DNA from 3 places in the Kitasatospora sp. NPDC007106 genome. Region 3 is predicted to be linked to each of the others. Evidence: riboswitches for the same ligand, from Rfam matches in the RefSeq annotation. Region 3 holds a riboswitch; each other region holds the start of a gene.
What was found. A riboswitch is a leader RNA that binds a small molecule or an ion and turns the genes downstream of it on or off. The one in region 3 is predicted to bind thiamine pyrophosphate.
Positions count from the first base shown of each region.

Region 1: it holds a riboswitch for thiamine pyrophosphate, as region 3 does, so the genes downstream of both, thiO (glycine oxidase ThiO) here and thiC (phosphomethylpyrimidine synthase ThiC) in region 3, are expected to answer to the same signal.
Region 2: it holds a riboswitch for thiamine pyrophosphate, as region 3 does, so the genes downstream of both, ABZ641_RS14115 (cytosine permease) here and thiC (phosphomethylpyrimidine synthase ThiC) in region 3, are expected to answer to the same signal.

Region 1 covers NZ_JBEYFP010000029.1:21,833-28,857, reverse strand. Annotated here, with positions in the region: partial or broken gene thiE (thiamine phosphate synthase) at 1-297, opposite strand, end outside; gene ABZ641_RS05750 (Rv2175c family DNA-binding protein) at 297-662, opposite strand; gene ABZ641_RS05745 (FAD-dependent oxidoreductase) at 782-1,984, opposite strand; TPP riboswitch at 2,053-2,165, shown strand; gene thiO (glycine oxidase ThiO) at 2,160-3,314, shown strand; gene thiS (sulfur carrier protein ThiS) at 3,308-3,532, shown strand; gene ABZ641_RS05730 (thiazole synthase) at 3,535-4,332, shown strand; gene pknB (Stk1 family PASTA domain-containing Ser/Thr kinase) at 4,470-6,218, shown strand; gene ABZ641_RS05720 (sulfite oxidase-like oxidoreductase) at 6,246-6,875, opposite strand.
Region 2 covers NZ_JBEYFP010000129.1:5,165-12,189, forward strand. Annotated here, with positions in the region: gene ABZ641_RS14090 (EamA family transporter) at 3-1,097, shown strand; gene ABZ641_RS14095 (FAD-linked oxidase C-terminal domain-containing protein) at 1,587-2,951, opposite strand; gene ABZ641_RS14100 (antibiotic biosynthesis monooxygenase) at 3,089-3,706, opposite strand; tRNA gene ABZ641_RS14105 (tRNA-Ser) at 3,907-3,992, opposite strand; gene ABZ641_RS14110 (trypsin-like peptidase domain-containing protein) at 4,068-5,744, opposite strand; TPP riboswitch at 5,990-6,132, shown strand; gene ABZ641_RS14115 (cytosine permease) at 6,125-7,025, shown strand, end outside.
Region 3 covers NZ_JBEYFP010000055.1:10,671-17,695, forward strand. Annotated here, with positions in the region: gene ABZ641_RS08620 (ketoacyl-ACP synthase III) at 1-648, opposite strand, end outside; gene ABZ641_RS08625 (VC0807 family protein) at 859-1,578, shown strand; gene ABZ641_RS08630 (hypothetical protein) at 1,658-2,638, shown strand; gene ABZ641_RS08635 (SPFH domain-containing protein) at 2,715-4,187, opposite strand; gene ABZ641_RS08640 (hypothetical protein) at 4,347-4,550, opposite strand; TPP riboswitch at 4,649-4,780, shown strand; gene thiC (phosphomethylpyrimidine synthase ThiC) at 4,776-6,587, shown strand.

The DNA of each region.
Region 1 (7,025 bases), on a different contig from region 3:
CGCCGGCACCGGCAGGTCGTCCTGCCCGAGGTGCAGCACCTGCGGTCCGGCGGCGTGCGCCACGTCCGCCCGGTCGTTGACCGCGAAGAGCTTGCCGTGGCGGCGGGCCGCGTCGGCGAAGACCTCCAGGTACTCCAGCTCCTGGCGGGCCTCCAGGTTCTTGTCCCGGAGCTGGACGATGTCCACCCCGCCGGCCAGCACCGCGTCGAGGAACTCGGCGAGGTCTCCCTGCTCCCGGCGGGCGTCGGTGCACAGGTAGAGCCGGGCGTCGGCCAGCTGCTCGCGCGGGTCGGCCATCAGAGCGCCATCGCCTGGGCGCGGCGCTTGACCTCGGTGGCACGGTTCTCGTGCAGGGCCTGGATGGGGCTGCCGGGCAGCGACGGGTCCTCGGTGAAGAGCCACTCGAGGATCTCCTCGTCGCTGAAGCCGGAGTCGCGCAGGACGGTCAGGGTGCCGATCAGGTGCTTGACCGGGCCGTCCGGCGTGATGAACGCGGCGGGCACCTGCAGCGACCTGTTCTCGCCGCGGCGGACGGCCAGCAGGGTGTTGGCCTTCACCATGTTGCGGACTTCGGTGACCTGCACCCCCCACAGTTCGGAGATGTCGGGCAGGTACATCCAGGCCGGGACCAGGGCGTCAATCTTGGGATCGATCTCACTCACGGCACCAGACTGCCACCTGCCGGGCCCCGCGCGCACGCAGCCCGCCCCGCCCGCCCGGTACCGATGACGGATCGTGACCGGACGACCGCCGAGGGCGGCGACCCCCGGGTGAGCGCGGCTCAGGCCGCGGCGGCCTTCAGCGGGACGGCCGGGTCGGCGGCGCGGGCGCGGTCCAGCGGGGTGCCGCGCTCGATCAGCCGCTTCGCCTGGTTGAGGTCGCGGGGCCGGTCCACGGCGAGCAGGGCGACGGCGGCGCCGCCGCGCAGCCACAGCACCGACCAGGACGGCTCCTCGGGGCTGCCGCGCCACAGCAGTTCGTCGGCGTCGGCGTGCCGGCCGGCGTACTGGACCATGCGGCCGAACTGCTCGGACCAGAAGTACGGCACCGGGTCGTAGGGGGTGTCGGAGCCGAGCAGCGAGGCGGCCGCGGCGGCGCCGGACTGCAGGGCGTGGTCCCAGTGCTGGACGGTGAGCCGGGTGCCGGACCGGTGCGAGGGGTAGGAGGTGCAGTCGCCGGCCGCCCACACGCCGGGGGCGCCGGTGCGCAGCCGCTCGTCGACCAGGACGGCGCCGGCCGCGTCGAGGGCGACGCCGGAGCCGGCCAGCCAGCGGGTGGCGGGGCGGGCGCCGATGCCGACGACGACGTGGTCGGCGTCGATCCGGCTGCCGTCGGCGAGCAGCAGGCCGGCGGGTTCGACGGCGGCGACGCCGGTACCGCAGCGCAGGTCGACGCCGGCGTCCGCGTACCAGCGGGCCATCAGGGCGCCGAGCTCGGCGGGCAGGGCGCCGGGCAGCGGTGCGGGGCCGGCCTCGACGACGGTGACGTGGCAGCCGAGCTGCCGGGCGACGGTGGCGGTCTCGGCGCCGATCCAGCCGGCGCCGACCAGGGCGATCCGGGTGCCGGGGGTGAGGTCGGCGCGCAGCGCGAGGGCGTCGTCGAGGGTGCGCAGCATGCGGGTGCCGGCGGCGGCGGGCAGGGTGACGGCCTCGGCGCCGGTGGCGATCACCAGGGCGTCGTGGGCGAGCGGGCCGGCGTCGGTGTGCAGGACGCCGGGTTCGAGGCCGGTGGCGCGGCGGCCGAGCAGCAGTTCGACGCCGAGCTGCTCCCAGTCGATGTCGAAGGCGGTGGAGTCGCTCTTGCCGAGCAGGACGTCCTTGGAGAGCGGCGGCCGGTCGTACGGGCGGTGCGGCTCGTCGCCGACCAGCGCGACCGTCCCGCGGAAGCCGCCCTGGCGCAGGGCGAGGGCGCACTGGGCGCCTGCCATGCCGGTGCCGGCGATCAGGACGCGGTCCGTTCCGTTCAGCTCTGCCACGGCGGCCACCCTATCGGCCGGGGTGTCCAGCCTGTGTACGCCCTTTCGGGGTCGGCGACACCCGGCGTTATGGTGGGTGCACACCACACGGGAGCCCGGTGCACCGGGCTGAGAGGCGGGCTGGAGCGGCCTGCGACCGTCCGAACCTGATCCGGGTCATGCCGGCGAAGGGAGAATCAGCGACGTGGCACGGTCCCATTCAGACGTGCTGGTGGTCGGCGGCGGCATCATCGGGCTCGGCGTCGCCTGGCGGGCGGCGCAGCGCGGCCTGGCCGTGGCCCTGGTCGATCCCGTGCCCGGCGGCGGTGCCGCGCAGGTCGCGGCGGGCATGCTGGCGCCGGTGACGGAGCTGCAGTACGGCGAGGAGCCGCTGCTGCGCCTGGGCATGGCGTCGAACGAGCGGTACGCCGCGTTCGCGGCCGAGCTGACCGAAGTGACGGGCCTGGACACCGGCTACCGGCGGACCGGGACGCTGGCGGTGGCGCTGGACGCGGACGACCGCGAGGAACTGCGCGAGTTGCACGCCTTCCAGGCCCGGCTGGGCCTGGACTCGCAGTGGCTGACCGGCCGGGAGTGCCGCCGGCTGGAGCCGATGCTGGCGCCGGGGGTGCGCGGCGGCCTGCTGGTCACCGGGGACCACCAGGTGGACGGGCGACGCCTCGCCCGGGCGCTGGTGGTGGCCTGCGAGCGGGCCGGGGTGGTGCTGCACCGGGAGTCCGCGGTCGAGCTGCTGGTCGAGGACGGCCGGGCGGCCGGGGTGCGGACGGACGGCGGCGCCGAGCTCGCGGCCGGACGGACGGTGCTGGCGGCGGGCTGCCGCAGCCATCTGCTGCCCGGTCTGCCGGAGGGGGTGCTGCCGCCGGTGCGGCCGGTGAAGGGCCAGGTGCTGCGGCTGCGGATTCCGGAGGCGTACCGGCCGTTCCTGTCGCGCAACGTGCGGGCGGTGGTCCGCGGGCAGCACATCTACCTGGTGCCGCGGGCGGACGGCGAGCTGGTGATCGGCGCGACCAGCGAGGAGCAGGGCTTCGACACCACGGTGACCGCCGGCGGGGTCTACGAACTGCTGCGGGACGCCCACGAGTTGGTACCGGGTCTGACCGAGCTGCCGCTGGTGGAGACCGGTGCCGGGCTGCGGCCCGGCTCGCCCGACAACGCGCCGCTGCTCGGCCCGACCCGGCTGCCCGGGCTGGTCGCCGCCACCGGCCACTACCGCAACGGCGTGCTGCTGACGCCGGTGACCGCCGACCTGCTCGGCGAGCACCTGGCGACCGGGAGCGTCCCGGAGCTCGCCGCCCCCTTCTCCCCCGACCGTTTCCACGCGAAGGCCCTCGCATGCTGAACACCGATCCGGTGCCCGTCCCCCTGACCGTCAACGGCGAGCCGCAGGAACTGCCTCCGGGCACCACGCTGGCCGAGGTGGTGGCCCGGGTGTCCGCCGCGAACACCGGGGTGGCGGCGGCGGTCAACGAGGCCGTGGTGCCGCGCGGCGCCTGGCCGGCCACCGTGCTCGGCGCGGGCGACCGGGTGGAGATCCTCACCGCCGTCCAGGGAGGCTGACGATGGCCGACGACCTGTTCACGATCGCGGGCACGGCGTTCACCTCGCGCCTGATCATGGGCACCGGCGGCGCCCCCAGCCTGGACGTGCTGGAGCAGGCGCTGCAGGTGTCCGGCACCGAGCTGACCACGGTGGCGATGCGCCGGGTCAACGCCTCGACCCAGGGGTCGGTGCTCGACGTGCTGACCCGCAACGGGATCCGGGTGCTGCCCAACACGGCGGGCTGCTTCACCGCCGGCGAGGCGGTGCTGACGGCCCGTCTGGCCCGCGAGGCGCTCGGCACCGACTGGGTGAAGCTGGAGGTGATCGCGGACGAGCGGACGCTGCTGCCCGACCCGATCGAACTGCTGGACGCCGCCGAGACCCTGGTCGACGACGGTTTCACGGTGCTGCCGTACACCAACGACGACCCGGTGCTGGCGCGGAAGCTGGAGGACGTCGGCTGCGCGGCGATCATGCCGCTGGGGTCGCCGATCGGCTCGGGGCTGGGGATCCGCAACCCGCACAACTTCCAGCTGATCGTGGAGGGCGCGGGCGTGCCGGTCGTCCTGGACGCCGGCGCGGGCACCGCCTCCGACGTGGCGCTGGCGATGGAGCTGGGCTGCTCGGGGGTGATGCTGGCCTCGGCGGTGACGCGGGCTCAGGACCCGGTGCTGATGGCGGACGCGATGAAGCGGGCCACCGAGGCCGGCCGGCTGGCGTACCGCGCGGGCCGCATCCCGCGCCGCTTCCACGCCGAGGCCTCCTCCCAGATGGCCGGCCGCGCCCACCTCGACACCCGCGAACACCCGGCGTTCTAGGGCGGCCCCCCGCGCGCGCCCCCGACTCGGCCGCCCCCGGGGCGCGATCGCATGTCTCAACATCGGCACAACCGCACCGGAGGCGGCGCCGTACCGGGCCGGGGGTCACCCCTGCGTCCTACACTCCTCGGGTGGACATGACGCTCGACGACCCCCTGATCGGTGCCCTGCTCGACGGCCGGTACCGGGTTGATCGGCGCATCGCCGTCGGGGGCATGGCCACGGTGTACCGCGGGACGGACACCCGGCTGGACCGCGTCGTCGCGCTGAAGGTGATGCACCCGGCGCTGGCCGCCGACGGCGGCAACGAGTTCACCGGCCGGTTCATCCGCGAGGCGAAGGCCGTGGCGCGGCTGTCCCACCCGAACGTGGTGAACGTCTTCGACCAGGGCGCGGACGGCCGGGCGGTGTTCCTGGCGATGGAGTACGTGCCCGGGCGGACCCTGCGGGACCTGCTGCGCGACCGCGGGGCGCTGTCGGCGCGGGCCGCGCTGGACATCCTGGAGCCGGTGCTGGCGGCGCTCGGCGCGGCGCACCGGGCGGGCCTGGTGCACCGGGACGTCAAGCCGGAGAACGTGCTGATCACCGACGGCGGCATGGTGAAGGTCGCGGACTTCGGCCTGGTGCGGCTGCTGACCGGCACGGAGGGCGCGGGCGACGCCGTCACCAGCACCACCTCGACCGGCACGGTGCTCGGCACCGTCTCCTATCTCGCGCCGGAGCAGATCCGCCAGGACGGCCCGACCGACCAGCGGGTCGACGTGTACGCGGCCGGCATCCTGCTGTACGAGATGCTGACCGGCGCCAAGCCGCACACCGGTGAGAACGCCATGCAGGTGATCTACCGGCACCTGAACGAGGACGTCCCGGCGCCGTCGCTGGCCGCCCCCGGGGTGGGCCGCGAGCTGGACGCCATAGTGGCCGCCGCGACCGCCCGCGACCCGCAGGCCCGTCCGTGGGACGCGGTGGAGATGCTGGCCGCGCTGCAGCGGGCCCGCCGGGCGCTCACCCCGGCGCAGCTGGACGCCGAGCCGCCGGCCTCGACCCGGCCGACCCCGCAGTACCCGACCGGTGAGGTCACCGCGGTGGTGGACCGCCCGGTGGAGCGCACCAGCGTGCTGGACGTGCCGGCCGACCTGCTGACCCCGCCGCGGCCGTACGACGAGTCGGTGCCGGCCCGGCCGCCCCGTGCGCCGCGGCCGCCGCGCTCGCGCGCCCCGCTGATCTGGGGTGCGGTGATCGCGGTGGTGCTGCTGCTGGTCGGCGGGGCGACGTACCTGCTCTCGGACGGGCTGTACACGACGGTGCCGACCGTGCTCGGGCAGACCGAGGCGCAGGCGGTGGCGACCCTGGACAGGTCGGGGCTGCGCGGCACGTTCAGCCAGCAGTTCAGCGAGACCGTGACGGCCGGGCAGGTGATCTCCACCGATCCCGGGGTGGGTGCCCGGGCCCGCAAGAGCGATCCGGTGAAGGTGGTGCTGTCCAAGGGGCCGGACCGGGTGGCGGTGCCGCCGCTGGAGGGTCTGCCGCTGGAGCAGGCCCGCAAGGCGCTCACCGATGCCAGGCTGACCCCGGGGACGACCCGGGAGGCGTTCGACGACGACGTGCCCGAGGGTTCGGTGATCAGCGCGGAGCCGGGCGCCGGCACCTCGGTCAGCCCGAACACGCCGGTCGCGCTGGTGGTCAGCAAGGGCATGCAGCCGGTGCCGGACGTGGTCGGCCTGAGCAAGGACGACGCCACGAAGGCGCTGACCGACGCCGGCTTCAAGGTGCAGGCCACGGGGCTGAACCTGTTCGGCACCGGCAAGGTCTCCGCACAGGTGCCCAAGGCCGGCACCCCCCGTGCGCAGGGCAGCACCGTGGTGATCAGCTTCGGGCTGTTCTAGCGGGTCGCCGGGAGCCGGGGGCGGCCGTCAGCGCAGCGGTCCGTCGCCCGGCTCCTCCTGGTAGGAGTAGCGCTGCTCGGTCCACGGGTCGGCGAGGTTGTGGTAGCCGCGCTCCTCCCAGAAGCCGCGGCGGTCGGCCCGCATGTACTCGACCGCGCGGACCCACTTGGGGCCCTTCCAGGCGTACAGGTGCGGCACCACGAGGCGGACGGGGAAGCCGTGCTCGACGGTGAGCGGCTCGCCGTTGCGGTGGGTGGCGAAGACGGTCTGCGGGTCGGTGAAGTCGGCGAGCCGCAGGTTGGCGCTGTAGCCGTACTCGGCCCAGACCATGACGTGGGTGACGCCGGGGGCCGGCGGCACCAGGTCGAGGACGGTCTTGGCGGCGACGCCGCCCCACTCGTTGCCGAGCATCGAGAAGCGGGTGACGCAGTGCAGGTCGCCGCGGACGGTCACCCGCGGCAGGGCGTGGAAGCCCTCGAAGTCCCAGCGGTGCTTCTCGGCCGAGGCGGTCGCCCCGAACACCTGGAAGTCCCAGCTCTGCGGCTTGAAGCGGGGCACCGGCCCGTAGTGCAGCACCGGCCAGCCGCGCTGGAGGCGCTGGCCGGGAGGGAGCCGCGGGTCGGACGGCTGCGGTGGTTCCGGTTCGTACTGACCCATGCCTCCATGGTCGCAGACGGCGGGCGGTCCGTGTCGCGCGCCCCTCGTGCACGCCCCCTCCATCGAACCCGCACATCGGAAAATCGGACATTAGCCATAGACCGGGGTAAGTGTGAACTTACTGGAAACCATGCCCGCTCCAGTGCCACC
Region 2 (7,025 bases), on a different contig from region 3:
GCATGTCCGCTGCCAACACCTTCGAGCCGCTCCGCACGGCTCCCACCGGCGACGCCGTCGCCGACGCCTTCGCCATGCCGCCCTCCCCCAAGGGCGAGCCCGCCGGCGAGCGCGGTGGTTGGCGACGACGCGGCCCCGCCGCCGCTGCACCCCCGGACGGGGGGACGGGCACCCCCCGTACCGAACGGCACCGGCCACCGGCCGGCCGTCCCGAACGGACCACCACCCCGCAGCGGCGCCTGGGATCGATCCCGGCGCCGCTGCTGTGTGTGGCGGCCATGGTCACCTGCCAGCTCGGTATCGCCTCCTCCAAGTCGCTGTTCGGCGTGCTGGGCGTCGGCGGGGCCACCTTCCTGCGGCTGGCCGTGGCCGCGGTGGTCCTGCTCGCCGTCACCCGGCCGCGGCTGCGCGGCCGCAGCCGGCGCGACCTGGTCTCGGCCGTCCTGCTCGGGCTGGCGTCCGCCGGGATGACCCTGCTGTTCGCCGGCGCCACCGACCGGCTGCCGATGGGCACCGCCTCGACCATCGAGTTCCTCGGCCCGCTCGCCGTCGCCATCGCGCTGTCCCGCCGGGCGAGCCACCTGCTGTGGGCGCTGCTCGCGGCCGGCGGCGTGGTGCTGCTCACCCTGCTCGGCGAGGGCTCCGGCGGCGCGGCCCTCGACCCGGTCGGCCTCGGCTACGCCTTCGGCGCGGCCGCCTGCTACGCCGGGTACATCCTGTTCACCGACAAGGTGGGCGCGGTGTTCAAGGGCTTCGAGGGGCTGGCCGTCTCCTTCACGGTCGCCGCGCTGGCCGTCGCCCCCTTCGGCGCGGCCCCGGCCTGGCACGGGCTCTCCGCCGCGCCCTCGCCCGCCCTGCTGCTGCTCGCGGTCGGCGGGGTGGCACTGCTCTTCCCGGTGGTGCCGTACGCGCTGGAGATGACCGCCCTGCGGCGGATGCCGCAGCGGGTGTTCAGCGTGCTGGTGAGCCTGGACCCGGCGGTCAGCGCCCTGGTCGGGCTGGTCGTGCTGGGGCAGCTGCTCGGCGGGGTGCAGCTGGCCGGCATCGGCTGCGTGGTCGCGGCCAGTGTGGGGGCCACCCTGACGGCACGCCGCTGACGGTGCGCCGCTGACCGCACGGCGCCGGCGGCGGCCCACCCGCCCGGAGGACGGACGGAATGCAGGAGGGCGGGCGGTGCCGTGGTTCGGCACCGCCCGCCCGTCGGGCTTCGGAGACCCTTTCCGCGCCCTGGTGTCCGGTGTCCTCCCGGGGCGCCGCGGGCCGCTCCCCCGCTCGGCGCCCCCGCCGACGGGTGGTGCGGCCGTGTTGCTCGGCCGTCCGGGAGGACCGGCTCAGTCCGCGGCGGCCCCCGGTGCGCAGATCCGGTGCGGCGCGGTGAAGCTCCCCATGCATGTCCTCCGTGGCCGGGTTCGTCGGCGGGGCCCGCCGGAGAGAAGACTCCCGCAACAAATCGACAAAGGCATAGCTCGACGTACCCTTTTCGCCCTTTAGCGTGATGTCGAGCCGGTTGTCCTCAGCTCACCGCACACCTGCCGCGTCCGCCGGGGGCGCGCGGGAGCATCCGCACGCCCCGCCCGGCGAGGTCCTCAGAGGGCCTTGCCGGGGTTGAGGATGCCGAGCGGGTCGAAGACCGCCTTGATCTGCCGCTGGAGCTCCAACCCGACCGGACCGAGCTCGCGGGCCAGCCACTCCCGCTTGAGCAGGCCGATGCCGTGCTCGCCGGTGACTGTGCCGCCGAGGTCCAGCCCGAGCGCCATGATCTCGTCGAAGGAGGCCCGGGCGCGGGCGGTCTCGTCCGGATCGGCGGAGTCGAAGATCACCACCGGGTGGGTGTTGCCGTCCCCGGCGTGGCTGACCACGCCGATGGTCAGCCGGTGGCGCTCGGCGATCGCGGCGACGCCGTCGAGCATCTCGCCCAGCCGGGAGCGCGGCACCGCCACGTCGTCGATCATCGTGGTGCCGAGCCGCTCCATCGCGGGCAGCGAGAGCCGGCGGGCCTCCAGCAGCATGTCCGACTCGGCCTGGTCCTCGGCCGGGACGACCTCGCTCGCGCCGGCCTCCCGGCACAGCCGGGCCACCTCGGCCAGCTCGGCCTCCTTGGCCGGGCCGTCGAAGGCGACCAGCAGCAGCGCCCGGGTCGACTCCGGCAGTCCCATCCGGGCCATCGCGTTGACCGCGCGGACGGTCGTCGCGTCCATCAGCTCCATCAGCGAGGGCACGTGGCCCTCCGCCATCACCGCGCACACGGCGGCGCTCGCCGACTCGGTGCTGGGGAACTCCGCCGCCAGGGCGAGCTGCGGGGCCGGGGCGGGCCGCAGGGCGACCACCGCCCGCACCACCACGCCGAGGGTGCCCTCGGAGCCGACCAGCAGCCGGGTCAGGTCGTACCCGGCGACGCCCTTGGCCGTCCGGCGGCCGGTGCTCAGCAGCCGGCCGTCCGCCAGCACCACGTCGAGGCCGAGCACGTACTCGGCGGTGACGCCGTACTTCACGCAGCAGAGGCCGCCCGCGCCGGTGCCGATGTTGCCGCCGATGGTGCAGGACTCCCAGCTGGACGGGTCCGGCGGGTAGGCGAGGCCGTGGCCGGCCGCGGCCCGCGAGAGTTCGGCGTTCACCACGCCCGGCTCGACGACGGCGAGCCGGTTGACCGGATCGACCTCCAGGATCCGGTTCATCTTGACCATCGACAGCACGATGCAGCCGTCCACGGCGTTCGCCCCGCCGGACAGCCCGGTCCGGGCGCCCTGCGGCACCACCGGCACCCGCAGCTCGGTGGCCGTGCGGAGCACGTGCTGGACCTGCTCGACGGTCTCCGGGAAGACCACCACGGCCGGCGACCCGGCCTCGCAGAACCCGGCCATGTCGTGGGCGTACGAGGCGACCACGTCCGGATCGACGGCGACCGCCGCCTCCGGGAGCCCCGACACCAGCCGGTCGACCAGATCACCCACGGCAGCCTCCGTCTCTCGCACGTCCGTCCGCTCTGCACTCTGCCCCCGTCGGGCGGGCGCGGCAAGGACGGTGCGCGAACACCGATCGGCACCCCTGACGGGCGGTCAGGAGTGCCGGTGCGGTGGAGCGGGCGGGCTCAGCCGTGGTCGGCCGGCCGGTCCAGGAGGACCACCTCGAACTCCTCCAGGCTGCGGACGGTCACCCCGGCCGCCGGGACGTTCCGGGCCCGCAGGGCGGCCTGCGGGGCGCGCGAGGCCTCCAGCGCGGCGCGGTCGCGGAAGATCGTGCCGACCGAGGAGCGGCCCTCCGCGCGGTTCACCAGCAGGGTGCCGGAGACGAAGCCGTCGAGCCGGCCCATCTCGGGCAGCAGCGTGGTGCGGAACCGCTCGACCAGGTCGTCGATCCGGGCCGGGTCGATGTCCGCACGGACCATCCGGAAGCCCGCGCCGGGCGCGGCCGGGGCCGGCGGACTGAAGGCGGCGGCCTCCCACACGTCGACGGTGACCGTGCCCGCGAACGGCGCCAGCAGGGCGGCCCGGCGGGCCTTCAGCGCCTCGTCGCTGTCCTGCTGGGCCTGCTCGCTCTCCCACCAGGACCCCATGGCGATCTTTCCGACCGTCCGGTCGGCGAAGAGGCCGTAGCCGCGGTAGCCGGGACGGTCGGTGAGCAGGCCGACGGCCTCGGCGCGGAGCGCGTCGAGCGCTTCGTCGATCCGGGCGGGGTCGCCGGTGGCGTAGAGGGTGCGGACGTACATGGCAGCGGTTTCCTGTCGTCGGCCCGGCACGCTCCGCGGCACCGGGTACGGGCACGGCACACCTCCATCCGACGGCCCCGCCCCGCCCCGGGCAACGCGGACGACCCGAACGGGGGCCGCCCCCGCCCCCGCCCAACGCAGAGGGCGGGCACCGGCCGTAGCCGGTACCCGCCCTGAGCCGGTACTTCTTTCCTCACACGCGGAGGGTGTGGGATTTGAACCCACGGTGACCAGAGGCCACGACAGTTTTCAAGACTGTTCCCTTAGGCCGCTCGGGCAACCCTCCTGGCGGAGGTCAGCCTAACGGGTCGGAGCGGGTTCGGTGCACTCCGTTTCCGGGGCCGGGTGACCCCGGGCGGGGTCAGTTGTCGCCCTTGCGCTCGCCGAGGACGACGGTGGTCTTGGCGGCCTTGCCGTCGCGGGTGTACTCGACCTCGACCTTCTCGCCCGGCTTGTGCGTCCAGATCTCGGAGACCAGGGTCGGGCCGCTGTCGATCGGGATGCCACCGAGCTTGGTGATGACGTCGCCGGGCTTCAGGCCGGCCTGGTCGGCGGGGCCGCCCGGGGTGACGGCCGGGGTGCCCTGGACGGCGTTGGTCTGGATCTGGGCGCCGTCGCCCTTGTAGTCGTCGTTGCGGAGCACACCGAGGATCGCGTAGACCGGCTGGCCGTCCTTGATCAGTGTCTCGGCGACCCACTTGGCCTGGTTGATCGGGATCGCGAAGCCGAGGCCGATGGAGCCGGCCCGGCCGTTGCCGCTGGTGTTGGACTGGATCGCCGAGTTGATGCCGATCACCGCGCCGGAGGCGTTGAGCAGCGGGCCGCCGGAGTTGCCCGGGTTGATCGAGGCGTCGGTCTGCAGGGCGTTCATGTAGGACGCCTGCGCCCCCGTCTCGTCGCCGGAGGCGACCGGGCGGTCCTTGGCGCTGATGATGCCGGTGGTGACGGTGCCCTCGAGGCCGTAGGGGGCGCCGATGGCGATGGTGGCGTCGCCGACCGCGACCTTGTCGGAGTCGCCGAGCGGCAGCGGGACGAGCTTGTCCTTCGGCGGGTTGTCGAGCTTGATCACCGCGACGTCGTAGCCCTGGGCACGGCCGACCACCGAGGCGGTGTAGGACGAGCCGTCGGAGAACTTCACGGTGAGCTTGCCGCCAGAGGCCGCCGGGGCGACCACGTGGTTGTTGGTGAGGATGTGGCCCTCGGTGTCGAAGACGAAGCCGGTGCCGGTGCCGGACTCCTGCGAGCCCTGCGCCTTGATGGTGACGGTGCTGGGCAGCGCCTTGGCGGCGATGCCGGCGACCGAGTCCGGGGCGCGGTCGGTGACCTTGCGGCTGTCGCTGACGCTGACGGTGGTGCTCGTCCGGCTGGTGCCGTCCGAGCTGTCGCCGCCGCTGACCGCTGCGCCGATGGCACCGCCGGCCACGCCGGCGACCAGGGCGACCGCGGCGATCAGGGCGACGAGGCCGCCGCGCTTGCGGCGCGGGGCCGGGCCGCCGACCGGCGGGTACGGGTACCCGGGGCCGCCGGGCTCGCCCGGGTTGCCGGTGCCGCCGGGGCCGCCGGCCGGGTGGCCCCAGCCGCCGACGGGGTGGCCGGCGCCGAACGGGTGGTGCGCCTCGCCGGGCGGCGTGGGACCGGCCGGCGGCGGGGCCGCCGGGGTGCCGTACGGGTCGGTGGCCGCGGCGGGCGGCGCGTACGGGTTGGCCGGCTGCGGCTGGGGCTGGCCCGGGGCGGCCGCCGCCGCGGGCGGCGGGACGTCGGCGTACGGGGAGCCGGCGGGGACGGCCGGCGGCGGCGCGTCCAGGTACGACGGCGCGGCCGGGGCCGCGGGCACGACCGGCGGCGGGGCGTCGATGTACGAGGTCGCGGCCGGGGCCGGCTCGCTCAGCTTGGAGAGAGCGAGCGTGGGCGCGGACTCGACGACCGGCGGCGGCGGGGCCGCCGCGGTGTCAGGAGCCGGACCCACCGTACGGGGCTCGCCGGAGGGCAGCTGCTCCTCCTGCGGCCCGGTGGACCCACTCGCGTGCTCGTTGCTCACGGACGACCTCCATAGCTGACAGATCCTTGGCCCATAGTGTTTCGCATGGCTGATTCGGTTGCCGTAAGGAGCCTTCTGAAGAACGGCTAAGAATCCTTAGCCGTCCCTGACAGGATGCGTCCGACCTGCGGCGGAACGCGAAAGGCGGGGTGCGGCACGCGGCCGGCGGGCCGCCGTCCCGCGATGCGGAACGGAAACCTCCGGCCCTTGGCGTGCGCGGCAGGGTTCGTTAGCCTGTCGTCCTCATCTGAACACGCGGGAGCTTGGACCTTCCAGGCTGAGAGTGCGCCGATCGACCGGCCGGGCGGAGTCCGGGCCGGACGAGGGGGCGCTGACCGCCTGAACCTGTCCGGGTAATGCCGGCGTAGGGAGTACCGGCCATGACGGCTGTTTCGCCTGCCCCTGTTCCCGGTGTCGAGGCCGGCCGGCGCGTCGAGGCGCCGCTCGTGCTGGACACCGCCCCGCCGCGGACGCTCGACTTCCGCGCCCAGTTCGCCCTCTGGGCCAACCTCGGGGTCAGCCTGATCGGCTTCCAGAGCGCCGCCACCGTGCTCGGCACGGCCGGCCACGAGCTGTCCTTCGCGGCGGCGGTCACCGCGATCGTCACCGGCACGGTGATCGGCACCGCGATGCTCGGCGTCGCCGCGCTGATCGGCGCCCGCACCGGCGCCCCCGCGATGGCGGTGCTGCGCGGCCTGTTCGGCACCCGGCTGTCGTACCTGCCGACGGTGCTGAACATCCTGCAGTGCATCGGCTGGGGCGTCTTCGAGCTGATCGTGATCGCGGGCGGCGCCCAGACGGTGGCGGGCACCCAGGGCTGGCGCTGGCTGTTCGTGCTGCTGGCCGGCGTGCTGACCACGGCGCTCACCATCTGGCCGCTCGGCTCGATCGCGGTGCTGCGCAAGTACGTGGCCGTCGCGGTCGGCGTGGCGATGGTCTACTTCACCGTCCAGCTGGGCCGGCAGGGCTTCCCCGACCCGGGCGCGGGCAACTGGGACGGCTTCCTCCCGGCGACCGACGCGATCATCGCGGTGTCGATCTCCTTCGTGCCGCTGGCCGCGGACTACACCCGGCACGCGCGCACGCCCGGTTCGGCGTACTGGGGCACCTTCGCCGGCTACTCGCTGGCGCAGGTCTGGTGCTACGTGCTCGGCCTGATCGCACTGCTGCAGTCCGGCGGCGACACCTCGAAGATCTTCTCCTCGTTCACCGGCGTCGCGGCCGGCTGGGCCTTCCTGCTGGTGCTGGTGGTCCGCGAGACCGACCAGTCCTTCGCGAACG
Region 3 (7,025 bases):
GTGGCGCGAGCCGCCGCCGGGTATCCCGCCGACCGCCCAGTGCTCGGAGGCCGTCTCGGTCTCCACGTCGAGGATCCCGCCGCGCTCGACCGGCTCGACGACCACGGCCGCACCCGCGTCGCCGAAGGTGTAGCCGGCGAAGCCGTCCCGGAAGTCGGCCAGACCGGACGGGTCGCGGCGCATCGCCCGGCTGGGCGTCTCGCCGGTGACCACCAGGGCGCGCCGGGCGCGTCCGGCGAGGATCATCGCGCGGGCCACGTCGATGCCGTTGATGAAGCTGTTGCAGGCGTTGGAGACGTCGAACGCGTGCGCCCGGGAGCCGAGTTCGGCCTGCACCAGGTGGGCGGTGGCGGGTTCGCAGACGTCCCGGGTGGCGGAGGCGTACACCAGCAGGTCGATGTCGAGCGGGTCGTACCCGGCGCCGTCGAGGGCGTTCCGGGCGGCGGCCAGGGCCAGCGTGGAGGCGTACTCGTCGTCGGCGGCGAAGCGGCGGGTCACGATGCCCGTGGCCTTCTCGAGCATCCGCTCGGGGAGCCGGAGTCCGCTGCCCGCCACCACCTCGTCCTGGAGCTGTTGCGACGTCAGCACCCGGGCCGGCAGGCCGGCGCCCACCGCGGTGATGCCCACGCTCGGGAATCGAAGGTCCATGTCCGCCATGCTGCCGGGGCGCGGGCGCCCACGGCCTGAGTACCCGTACTCAGGACCGACCGGCGATCACCCCAAACCTCCCTGCTGGGAAGCGGCCGTGACATCCGTCATGCGGATCCCGGTGCGGCCGACACTGCCGGGCGACCCCCCGTCCACGGGATTCTCGATGCATCGGGAACAGGGCACCACCGACAACGGGGAGCGGACACCATGGCCACCATCACCACCACCGCGGCGATCGACACGACCGAGCAGACCGAGCAGGCCGAGCAGACCGCGAAGAGCGGCCGCAGCGAGGCCACCGCCACCAAGCTGGCGGCGCTCAGGCCGCTCGCGGTCGACGTCGCCGTCCCGCTCGGCGTCTACTTCGCCGCGCACAGCGCCCTCGGCCTCGGCCTGGTGCCCTCGCTGGCGCTCTCCAGCGCCGTCCCGGCCGTCCGCACCGTCGCCGGACTGCTCCGCGAGCGCACCCTCAACGGACTCGCGCTGCTCATGCTGGTCGTCAACACCGCCGGCATCGCGCTCTCCGCGATCAGCGGCGACCCGCGGCTGATGCTCGCCAAGGACGGTGCGATCAGCAGCATCATCGGCATCTCGATCATCGTCTCGGCCTTCGGCCGCCGCCCGCTGATGACCGCCGGCCTCAAGCCCTTCATCGTCAAGGGCATCGCCGCCCGGGACGCCGCCTGGGAGCGGCTGGCCGCCGGCTCGGCCGCCTTCCGCCGCCAGGAACGCACCTTCTCGCTCGTCTGGGGCACCGTCCTGGTCGCCGAGTGCGTCGCCCGGGTCGTCGGCGCCTACACCCTGCCGGTGGAGACCATGGCCTGGCTCGGCACCGTCTTCCTGGTCGCCGCGATCGGCGTCGGCATCCTCGCCGGCAACGTCGTCGCCGAGCGGATCGCCCACCAGGTCGTCGCCGACGCCGAGTGACCCGCACACCCGCACCGGGCATCCGCACCGAGCATCCGACCCACCAGCCGCCGCACCACGACCACGGGGACCGACCGCCATGCGCGCCAAGGGCATCAACTACGACACCGGCTTCACCCCCGACGGGGAGTCCTCCCGGCCGCACTTCGACCCGGCCGAGGTCCGCGCCGAGATGCGCAGCATCGCCGAGGACCTGCACTGCACGGCCGTCCGGATCACCGGCGCCGACCCTGAGCGGATCGCCCTCGCCGCCGAGCACGCCGCCGCACACGGCCTGGAGGTCTGGTTCGCGCCCTTCCCCTGCGGCCTGGACGAGCGGGCCATGCGGCCCGTCCTGCTGGACTGCGCCCGCCGCGCCGAGCGGCTGCGGGCCGCCGGCGCCGAGGTGGTCCTCGTCCTCGGCTGCGAACTCACCCTCTTCGCCGACGGGTTCCTGCCCGGCGCCGACCTCGGCGAGCGGATCGCCGCCCTCCTCAGCCCTCGGACCCGGCAGGCCGTGCCCGCCGTGACCGCCCGCCTCGACGCCTTCCTCGCCGACACCGCGGCCGCCTGCCGCGCCGCGTTCGGCGGCCGGATCACCTACGCCTCCGGCGTCTGGGAGCGGATCGACTGGACGCCCTTCGACCTGGTCGCCGTCGACGCCTACCGGGACGCCCACAACGCCGCCCGCTACCGCGACGAGCTGCGCGCCCACGCCGCCTACGGCAAGCCGGTGGCCGTCACCGAGTTCGGCTGCTGCACCTACGCCGGTGCCGGCGACCGCGGCGGCCTCGGCTGGGACGTGATCGACCGCACCGCGCAGCCGCCCGCCGTCCGCGCCGGACTCGTCCGCGACGAGCAGGAGCAGGTGCGCTACCTGCAGGAGCTGCTGCCGGTCTTCGAGGAGGAGGGCGTGGACGCCGCCTTCTGGTTCACCTGGGCCGGCTACCGCGCCCCGCACCGCCCCGGCGACCCGGCCCACGACCTCGACCTCGGCTCGTACGGCGCGGTCGCCCTGGAGGACGGCGTCCGCCGCCCCAAGGCCGTCTTCACCGCCCTCGCCGAGGCCTACCGGGCCTGAAACCGGCCCCGCCCGCCCCCGGACACGCAGCAGCCCGCCCCGCCGCACACCGCGGCCGGGCGGGCTGCTGCCGTGCTCAGCCCTCCGCGCCCTCCTGGACGGGGATGGCGTGGCTCACCGTGCGCCCGGCCGCGGCCACCGGCTCGGCCGGAGCATGCTGCTGGCCCATCGCGGCGAGCAACTGCCGGGCCAGACCGAGACCCGTGCCGCCCATGGTGAGCGCCTTGGCCATCATCTCGCCCATGCCCTCGGCGCCGTTCAGCAGCACCATGTGCTCGACGTTGCCGAAGGCCTCCGCGCCGGCCCGGACGATCTCCGGCCAGTTCTCCGCCAACTGCTGGGCGACGACCGCCTCCTGGTTCTCCGCCAGGGCCGACGCCCGCGCCTTGATCGCCTCCGCCTCGGCCAGGCCGAGCGCACGGGCCGCCTCGGCCGCCGCCAGGCCCTTGGCCTCCGCGGCCGCCGCCTCGGCCTGGCCGGTCGCCCGGGTGGCCTCGGCCGAGGCCAGACCGCGGGCCTTGGTGGCCTCCGCCTCCGCGGTGGCCGCGATCTTCACCCGGTTCGCCTCGGCCGCGGCCTTCAGCTCGGTCTCCCGGGCCAGCGCCTCGGCCGCCGAGATCCGGGCGTCGCGGTCGGCCTGCGCCTTCGTCCGGGTCTCGTACGCCCGGGCGTCGGCCGGCTTGCGGACGTCCGCCTGCAGCTGCTGCTCCTTGCGGTCCGCCTCCAGCTCGGCGACCTTGGTCTCCTGGACGACGACCTCCTGCCGGGCCGCGGCCTGCGCCAGCGGACCGGCCTGGAACGCCCGGGCCTGCGCCGTCTCCAGCTCGGCCTGGTAACCGGCCTGCTGGATACCCGAGTTGCGGGTGGCCTCGGCCTTGCGGGCGAACGCCTCCTGCTCGGCCTCGGTGGCCCGGCGGTCCGCCTCCGCGGCGGCGATCCGGGCGTCCCGCTGCACCGCGGCGGCGTGCGGGGCGGCCAGGTTGGTGATGTAGCCGGTCGGGTCGAGGATCTCCTGGATCTGCAGCGAGTCGATGATCAGGCCGAGCTTCTCCATCTCGCTGCCGGACGCGGCCCGGGTCTCCCCGGTCATCCGCTCCCGGTCACGGATCATGTCCTCGACCGTCAACCCGCCGACGATGGACCGCAGATGGCCGGCGAAGACGTTGTGGACCCGGTGGCCCATCATCTTCTGCTGGTCGAGGAAGCGGCGGGCGGCATTGGCGATCGACACCGGGTCGTCGCCGACCTTGAAGATCACCACGCCCTTGACGTGCACCGGGATGCCCTGCGACGTCACGCACTCGACGTCCAGCTCGGCCTCGTTGAGGTCCAGCGAGAGCCGGCGCACCACCTGGACACCGGGCAGCACCAGCGTGCCGCGCCCGGTGACGATACGGAACCCGAGCCCGTCCGCGACCCCTTCGGAGCGGTGCCGGGACCCGGAGATGATCAGTGCCTCGTTCGGCTCGGCGACCCGCCACATGAGCTTGAAGAGCACGACCAGGACGACGATGGAAGCCACGACGGCCCCCGCGATGCCGATCAACATCGGCTGATTCCCCCTTCAGGGCACGCCGGTGTCCCGTGGCTGCGCTCTGGTGTGCAGGAAGGCGCGGTAGCCGGCGGCAGCAGGAGATTCTGCGCCTGTCGTGATCGCCGGGGAAGGGCCCGGCGGCCGTGTTTCGCCCAGGAGTGCGTCAAGATTCCGTCAAAGGACCGCCGCGACGTACACCGTGCGCGGCGGCTGGTACTCCACGACCACCACCGGGGTGCCCACCACCAGCTCCTCGCCCGGCACCGCCGGATACGCGAGGAAGGCCTCCGTCCCGTGCCGTTCGGGGACGAACACCATCACCTCGCCCACCAGCCCCGGCCCCGTCCGCCCGGTCACCCGCCCTGTGCTGCCCACCATGCCGGCCAGTCTGCCGCGCCCGTCCACTGGCCGGAACCCGTCTGGACCTGCCACGACGCTGCCGCTACGGTGTTGACGTCTTGCTGCAGGCATCCGCCTGCAGCCAACGGGAGCTCGGAGCACCGGGCTGAGAGGGCGCTGAAGGGTCCGCGGTACACGGACCGACCGCTGCGCCGACCGCAGGAACCTGACCGGGTAATGCCGGCGTAGGGAGTAGAGGGTCTCATGACCACCTTTGAAGCACAGCCGCAGTCTGTCTCCGGCCGGGGCGTCAGCAGCGCGTCCACCGGCTACCCGACCCCGGCCTGGCGCAAGGCCCACCGCGAGGGCAGCCGCCCCGACCTCCGGGTGCCCTACCGGGAGGTCCTCCTCACCAACGGCCGCACCGTCCCGCTGTACGACACCTCCGGCCCGTACACCGACCCCTCCTACGAGCCCGACGTGCGGCGCGGCCTGCCCGCCCTGCGCGACGCCTGGATCCGCCAGCGCGGCGACGTCGAGGAGTACGAGGGCCGCGAGGCCCGCCCCGAGGACGACGGCATCAAGCACACCTCGCCGCGCGGCGGGAACCTCCGCAACCTCGACGCGGTCTTCCCCGGCCGCCCGCGGCGCCCGCTGCGCGGCCGGGCCGGCGCCGCCGTCACCCAGCTCGCGTACGCCAAGCAGGGCGTGATCACGCCCGAGATGGAGTTCGTGGCGCTGCGCGAGGGGCTCGCCCCGGAGTTCGTCCGCGACGAGGTCGCCCGCGGCCGGGCCGTCATCCCGGTCAACGTGAACCACCCCGAGGTCGAGCCGGCGATCATCGGCACCAACTTCCTGGTGAAGATCAACGCCAACATCGGCAACTCCGCGGTCACCTCCTCGATCGAGGAGGAGGTCGAGAAGATGACCTGGGCGACCCGCTGGGGCGCCGACACCGTCATGGACCTCTCGACCGGCCGCAACATCCACACCACCCGCGAGTGGATCCTGCGCAACTCCCCCGTGCCGATCGGCACCGTGCCGCTCTACCAGGCGCTGGAGAAGGTCGACGGCCGGGCCGAGGACCTCAGCTGGGAGGTCTACCGCGACACCATCGTCGAGCAGTGCGAGCAGGGCGTCGACTACATGACCGTGCACGCCGGCGTGCTGCTGCGCTACGTGCCGCTGACCGCCCGCCGCAAGACCGGCATCGTCTCCCGCGGCGGCTCGATCATGGCCGCCTGGTGCCTGGCGCACCACGAGGAGAACTTCCTCTACACCAACTTCGAGGAGCTCTGCGACATCCTCGCCGCGTACGACGTCACCTTCTCGCTCGGTGACGGCCTGCGCCCGGGGTCGATCGCGGACGCCAACGACGAGGCCCAGTTCGCGGAGCTGCAGACGCTCGGCGAGCTCGGCCGGATCGCCCGCGAGCGCAACGTCCAGGTGATGATCGAGGGCCCGGGCCACGTCCCGATGCACAAGATCAAGGAGAACATGGACCTCCAGAAGGAGATCTGCGACGAGGCGCCCTTCTACACCCTCGGCCCGCTCACCACGGACGTCGCGCCCGGCTACGACCACATCACCTCGGGCATCGGCGCCGCGATGATCGCCTGGTGGGGCACCGCCATGCTCTGCTACGTCACGCCCAAGGAGCACCTGGGCCTGCCCAACCGGGACGACGTGAAGACCGGCGTCATCACCTACAAGATCGCCGCCCACGCGGCCGACCTCGCCAAGGGCCACCCCGGCGCCCAGGCCTGGGACGACGCGCTCTCCGACGCGCGCTTCGAGTTCCGCTGGGAGGACCAGTTCAACCTGGCCCTCGACCCCGAGACCGCCCGCGACTTCCACGACGAGACGCTGCCCGCCGAGCCCGCCAAGACCGCGCACTTCTGCTCCATGTGCGGGCCGAAGTTCTGCTCGATGAAGATCAGTCGAACCATCACAGAGAAGTACGGCGACGGTGCGCCCGAGCCCGAGTACGACGCGGAGGCCGTCGAGGGCATGAAGGCCAAGTCGGAGGAGTTCGCGGCCCAGGGTAACCGGGTCTACCTGCCGCTGGCTGACTGACCTACAGACGAGCGCCGTCCCGAGCGACTTTCGCTTTCCGGGACGGCGCTTCGCTGTACAGGCCTACCGGGCGGCCGGATTGTCTCCGCCGAGCTCCGGCCCTCCTGTGCAGGCGCGCGGTGTCCGCATGTCCATTCAGGTGCCGGACGGTGTTGAGGTCCGTCTGCGTGAGCAGGCCACAGCCGAGGGCATCACAGTGGACGAGCTGGCCGTCAAAGAGCCGGCGAATCTCTTCGAGCTCCGCCCGGCCCGGGTCTCGGGGCAAGGGAGCGCTGCACTCGGGTGGTGCGGCGCCGGTCGCGCGTGACGTCAGGCGTATCTGCGCGGAGAAACGGACGACGAGTGAACCGCCAACCGTCCGTGCTCACCCGCCGCCGGGCATGGCTGGACGGCCTGGTCCGCGCCGGTGGCGCATCGGCAGGAGCCGTTCAGCCGACG